One region of the Enterococcus wangshanyuanii genome, then DNA from elsewhere that is predicted to be linked to it. Evidence: predicted binding sites of a transcription regulator. Region 1 holds the regulator's gene; the other holds the start of a gene.
What was found. Region 1 encodes LexA, which represses DNA repair genes until DNA is damaged. Its sites were predicted from a motif close to CNAACANNTGTTNG; they were not measured.
Positions count from the first base shown of each region.

Region 2: uvrB (excinuclease ABC subunit UvrB) is a predicted target of LexA. The motif match lies at 1,584-1,597, and genes of this name have one in related genera.

Region 1 is NZ_CP021874.1:601,492-604,925, forward strand. Features, by position in the region: gene CC204_RS02850 (thymidylate synthase) at 1-627, shown strand, start outside; gene CC204_RS02855 (dihydrofolate reductase) at 646-1,155, shown strand; gene lexA (transcriptional repressor LexA) at 1,198-1,818, opposite strand; gene CC204_RS02865 (DUF896 family protein) at 2,067-2,309, shown strand; gene tkt (transketolase) at 2,408-3,434, shown strand, end outside.
Region 2 is NZ_CP021874.1:39,644-43,077, reverse strand. Features, by position in the region: gene uvrB (excinuclease ABC subunit UvrB) at 1-1,455, opposite strand, end outside; gene CC204_RS00200 (amino acid ABC transporter substrate-binding protein/permease) at 1,810-3,434, shown strand, end outside.

The sequences.
Region 1 (3,434 bases):
TTAGTGGATGACGAATTTAAACTAAGCTACGAGGCCGAGCACAAAGCGTTTTGTGAAAAGATCGTATCAGATGAAGCATTTGCTGCTAAGTATGGAGAGCTAGGTAATATTTATGGTGCGCAGTGGCGTCATTGGGAAACAAAAGACGGCGGTTTTATCGATCAACTGAAAAATGTCATTGAGATGATCAAAACAACGCCAGACTCACGTCGATTGATCGTCTCTGCTTGGAATCCAGAAGATGTGCCTTCAATGGCTTTACCTCCATGTCACACTATGTTTCAATTTTATGTGAATGATGGTAAATTGAGCTGTCAATTATATCAACGTAGTGGAGATGTCTTTCTAGGTGTACCGTTTAACATCGCTAGTTATGCATTATTGACTCATCTAATTGCTCACGAAACGGGCTTAGAAGTGGGGGATTTTGTCCATACTCTTGGAGATGCGCATTTGTATACAAATCATATTGATCAAATGAAAGAGCAGTTATCAAGAGAACTTCGTTCATTTCCTACACTTAAGTTGAACCAAGAAAAGGAATCTGTTTTTGATTTTGAAATGGAAGATATTGTAATAGAAGGATATGATCCTCACCCAGCAATCAAAGCACCTATCGCCGTTTAAGTTTGAAAGGAGCATTTTATGTTAGCAGCTATCTGGGCACAAGATGAACAGGGAACGATCGGAAAGGAAAATCGATTGCCGTGGCATCTGCCAAATGATCTAAAATTTTTTAAGCAAATGACGGAGGATAATACAATCGTCATGGGAAGAAAAACATTTGAAGGAATGGGAAGTCGTCCGCTGCCTAATCGACAAACGATCGTTATGACGAGGGACAAAAACTATAAGGCTTCTGGCGTTATTGTTGTTCATGATATAGACGAAGTACTGGCCTATGCCCAAGAATTTTCAGGAATTACTTTTATAGCTGGCGGTTCCAAAGTTTACGAGGAATTTTTACCTTACTGTGACGTTTTATATCGTACAGTGATCAGCCATACTTTTGATGGAGATTCAGTATTTCCAGAAGTTTCTTGGGAAGATTGGACGTTGATCAATCTTAGCCCTGGTGAGCAGGATGAACAAAATTACTATTCTTATCAGTTTGAAACATACCAAAGGAAAGTCTGCCCAGAGCAGGAAGAGTAAAAAAAGTTAGCAGGTCTGTAGAAGATTCTGCTAACTTTTTTATTAAATATGATTGCGGTATAAACCAACAACTTTACCAAGAATACTAACATTAGGCAGAATGATCGGTTCTAATGCATCATTCTCAGGTTGTAGGCGAATATGGTCTGTTTCCTTAAAGAATCGCTTGCATGTTGCTTCATCTTCATCTGTCATTGCAATAACAATGTCCCCATTTGCTGCAGCACTTTGTTTACGAACGATAACTTGATCACCATCCAGTATTCCAGCGTTGATCATACTTTCTCCGCGAATCGTCAACATGAATAGTGAATTTTCTTCGGATTGTAAATCAGGCGGCAATGGGAAAAAATCCGATGCCTCTTCAACAGCTAGGATTGGTTCACCAGCAGTAACCACCCCCAACATAGGAATGACTGTTGGCTTGATACCGATTTTTTCCAATCCTTCAGCAGTCAGTTCGATCGCTCGAGGTTTAGTCGGGTCTCTTAGGATCAATCCTTTTTTTTCTAAACGTGCTAAATGTCCATGAACAGTAGAAGTAGAGGATAGGTCTACTGCTTTTCCGATTTCTCGAACGGTTGGAGGATAGCCTTTAAGTTCGACTTGTTCATATATATATTTTAATACTTCGACTTGTCTTGTATCTGTACGTTTCACCAAAACCCGCACCTTCTTTCAATTTATAAATTTAGTGTACCATAGTTTTCTATAGGAATCAAACAAGCGTTCGTATTTTTTGTTAAAAGTATTATTATATGCAAAAAAAAGGGTAAGAACATTGTTTTATCTAGAATATGGTTGTATTTTTATAATACATCTTATAAGATAGACATGGAAAGTAAACTCTTATTTCTTATTATGATTACTATCAAGATTTTTGCTAACCTTTCATTAAAGGAGGACAATAAATGCTATCACCAGAAAAAATGAACCGCATCAATGAACTTGCTAAAAAAGCAAAGGAGAGCGGATTATCAGAAACTGAAAAAAAAGAACAGAACGAACTCAGACAAGAATATTTAGCGACCTTCCGCAGCGGCATGCGTCATCATATCGAAGGGATGAAGGTCGTAGATCCGGAAGGAAAAGATGTGACCCCAGATAAATTAAAGAAAATCCAAAAGCAAAAAGGGCTGCATAATAGAAAATAATTTCAGTTTTTTTTACTGAAAGTAATTGCTTTCATAAAAGAAATACGCTAAAATGGACTTAATAAAGGTAAAAAAAACCTAAATAGGAGATGATTTTTTTGTTCGACAACACTGATCAATTAGGCGTCAATACCATTCGTACCTTAAGTATCGAAGCGATTCAAAAAGCTAATTCAGGACATCCTGGATTACCAATGGGGGCAGCCCCTATGGCCTATGCACTTTGGACAAAACACTTAAAAGTAAATCCTAAAACCTCAAGAAACTGGGCAGACAGAGACCGTTTCGTTCTTTCTGCCGGGCATGGTTCAGCGATGTTATATAGTTTGCTTCATTTAGCAGGTTATAACGTTTCTATCGATGATTTGAAAGGTTTCCGTCAATGGGAAAGTTTGACTCCTGGTCACCCTGAAGTTCATCATACAGATGGTGTCGAAGCAACAACTGGTCCATTAGGTCAAGGGATTGCGATGGCTGTGGGAATGGCAATGGCTGAAGCGCATACTGCTGCAGTCTACAACCGCGATAGTTTCCCTGTGATCGATCATTATACTTATGCACTTTGTGGTGATGGTGACTTGATGGAAGGCGTTTCTCAGGAAGCAAGCTCAATGGCTGGTCATATGAAACTCGGCAAATTGATCGTGTTATATGATTCAAATGATATTTCATTAGATGGACCAACGTCTAAAGCCTTCACTGAAAATGTCGGTGCCCGCTATGAAGCATACGGCTGGCAGCATATCTTAGTAAAAGACGGAAATGATTTAGAAGCCATTTCAAAAGCAATCGAAACTGCTAAAGCTGAGACAGATAAACCAACATTGATCGAAGTGAAAACAGTGATTGGATTTGGGTCACCTAAAGAAGGAACATCAGCTGTTCATGGAGCACCTCTTGGAGCAGAAGGTATTACTGCAGCGAAAGCCGTTTACGGCTGGGAATACCCAGATTTTACAGTTCCGGATAAAGTTGCAGCACGATTCAAAGAAACAGTAGTTGATGAAGGCGAAAAAGCTGAAAACGAATGGAATACAATGTTTGAAAACTATACAAAATCACATCCTGAACTAGCGAAACAATTCAAACAAGCTTTTGCTGATGAACTTCCTGAAAATTGGGATA
Region 2 (3,434 bases), 560 kb from region 1:
CTTGATATCACTATGCAGATACTTGACCTTGATTCCTAGTTCTTTGAAATAATCTGTTAGATCCTCTGACATTTTCTTCGTCAGTGTAGTAACAAAAACCCGTTGGTTCTTCGCTACACGTTCATTGATTTCACCAACTAGATCATCGATTTGTCCCATGATCGGACGAACTTCGATCAACGGATCTAGTAAGCCAGTTGGACGAATAATCTGTTGGATCACAGTATCTGTCTGTTCATGCTCATAAGGGCCTGGCGTAGCGGAAACATAGACGATTTGATGAACATGCTCTTCAAATTCTTCCAATCTGAGTGGACGGTTATCTAAAGCACTTGGTAAACGGAAACCATAATCGACCAGCATTTGTTTTCTTGCTCTGTCTCCATTATACATTCCTCTAATTTGCGGCATCGTTACATGTGATTCATCGATTACCAACAGGAAATCATCAGGAAAGAAATCTAGTAATGTGTATGGCGGCTCCCCTTCAGAGCGTCCGTCCATATGACGAGAGTAGTTTTCAATACCAGATGTATAGCCCATCTCACGCATCATTTCGATATCATAATTTGTCCGTTGTTCTAAACGTTGGGCTTCCAGTAATTTATTTTCACTACGTAAAACTCTTAATCGTTCATCTAATTCGGCTTGGATCTGAGAAATAGCGTGTTCCATATGATCTTCATTCGTCACAAAGTGAGTCGCTGGGAAAATTGCCACATGCTCTGTTTCCGCAATTATTTCTCCGGTCAGCGCATCAACCTCTCTGATTCGTTCAATCTCATCACCGAAAAATTCAACTCTTAACGCATGCTCATCTCTTGAGGCTGGGAAAATTTCAACCACATCTCCACGCACACGAAAACGTCCCCGCTGAAAATCGATGTCATTGCGTTCAAATTGAATATTGACCAAATTCGTCAATAACTGACTACGGTCCATTTCCATCCCAACACGAATCGATACGACCTGTTCACTATATTCTTTAGGATCTCCCAAACCAAAGATACACGAAACCGAAGCAACTACGATCACATCATTCCTTTCAAGTAATGAGCTTGTTGCAGAGTGACGCAGTTTATCGATTTCATCATTGATACTGGCATCTTTTTCTATATATGTATCGCTGGAAGGAACATAAGCTTCTGGCTGATAATAGTCATAATAACTAACAAAATACTCGACCGCATTATTCGGGAAGAATTCTTTGAATTCACCGTAAAGCTGTCCAGCTAATGTTTTATTATGCGCGATGACCAACGTAGGTTTATTGACCTCGGTAATCACATTAGAGATCGTAAATGTCTTACCAGTTCCTGTTGCTCCAAGTAGAATCTGAGCTTTCTCGCCGCCTTCGATCCCTTCTGTTAATCGCTTGATCGCTTCCGGCTGATCACCATCCGGCTGATACTTTGACACTAGGTCAAACGTATTGGAGGTTTCTCTTTCTATCATCCAACATCCTCCTCTGTATAATTTACTGGCTGCTTCCATTCAATTATTAGCCAATGATAATAGGTCCAAATTTTCTAAAATCACTACTATTAAATCGAAGGGAAACCTCTGAAAATATTCTACCATACCGAACATATTTTCGCCACCTTTAGAATGAATTGCGTATACGCATTTTTTATTGATTTCAACTTTATTTTCTGATTTTTCCCCAAATTTTTTCACCCACCAATGTTACATTTAATTACATAAGATGTTAGAAAATGACATTTTTTTATGTTTCACTTGTCTAATGACTTGTGTTTTACCCTTTTTTTACTATATAATTATTCAATATGTAAATATAGGAGGTATTTTATGAAAAAGAAACACATTTTGCTTTCATTTATGCTAATGATGGCAAGTCTGCTGACATTTACACTTGGGCAATCGGCTCAGGCTGAGGAAAAAACATATAATATAGGAACAGATTTAACTTTTGCACCTTTTGAATTTCAGGATTCTAAAGGAGAATACATCGGTATTGATGTTGATTTACTTCAAGCCATTGCAGCTGACCAAGACTTTAAGGTCAATCTAAAACCGCTTGGCTTTGACAGTGCCATTCAGGCAGTTCAATCTAAACAGGTTGATGGAATGATCGCCGGAATGAGTATCACAGACGAGCGGAAGAAATCCTTTGATTTCTCAGACCCTTATTTTGATAGCGGCTTGCAGATGGCTGTCAAAAAGGGAAATGACAAAATCAAAGGTTACGATGATTTAAAAGGAAAAACCGTTGCCGCTAAAGTGGGGACAGAAAGTGCTACTTTCCTTGAAAAAAATCAAGATAAGTATGGCTATACGATCAAAAACTTCGACGATGCAACTGGGCTTTACCAAGCACTTGAAAACGGTGAAGCAGATGCTATTTTTGATGATTATCCTGTATTAGGCTATGCAATCACGAATGGTCAGAAATTACAGTTAGTTGGTAAAAAAGAAACCGGAAGTTCTTACGGGTTTGCTGTCAAAAAAGGGCAAAACAAAGAATTACTTGAAAAATTCAATGCTGGATTAAAAGATTTAAAAGACTCCGGCAAGTATGATGAAATCATTGCAAACTATATTTCTACAGGAAATGAATCAGAAGACCAAACAGATACAAAAATGAAAAAGATCCAACCGAAAAAAGATACTTATGTCATTGCTAGTGATTCAACCTTCGCACCTTTTGAATTCCAAAATTCTGATGGTGAATACGAAGGAATCGATGTTGACCTAGTCACACGAATCGCTGAACTCCAAGGATTCAATATTGAATTTAAATTTATTGGTTTTAGTTCAGCTGTTCAGGCAGTTGAATCTGGGCAGGCAGATGGGATGATCGCCGGAATGACGATCACTGACGAACGTGAAAAATCATTCGACTTTTCGACTCCTTATTTCAATAGTGGGATCCAAATCGCTGTCAAAAAAGGCAACGACAAAATCACTTCCTATGAAGACTTAAAAGGGAAAAAAGTCGGTGCAAAAATCGGGACAGAAAGTGCTGATTTTCTTGAAGCAAATAAAGATAAATATGGCTATTCAATCAAGTATTTAGATACAACAGATGCTTTATATAGCGCACTTGAGATCGGTGAGATCGACGCTATGATGGATGACTATCCTGTTATCGGTTACGGCGTTGCTCAAAAGCAACCACTAGTAACACCAATTCCTCGTGAAGAAGGCGGAAAATACGGGTTTGCTGTCAAAAAAGGCAAAAATCCTGAATTGATCCAAATGTTCAATGAAGGACTTGCAGAATTAAAACGAACTGGTGAATACGACGAAATCGTCGGTAAATATATTAAAGATGGTTCCACAGAAAACAAAGTAGATGAATCAACCTTCGTCGGTATGATTCAAAATAACTGGAAACGACTATTGAGCGGACTATGGATGACGATTCAACTAACATTGATTTCATTCATTCTTGCTTTGATCGTTGGTGTGAT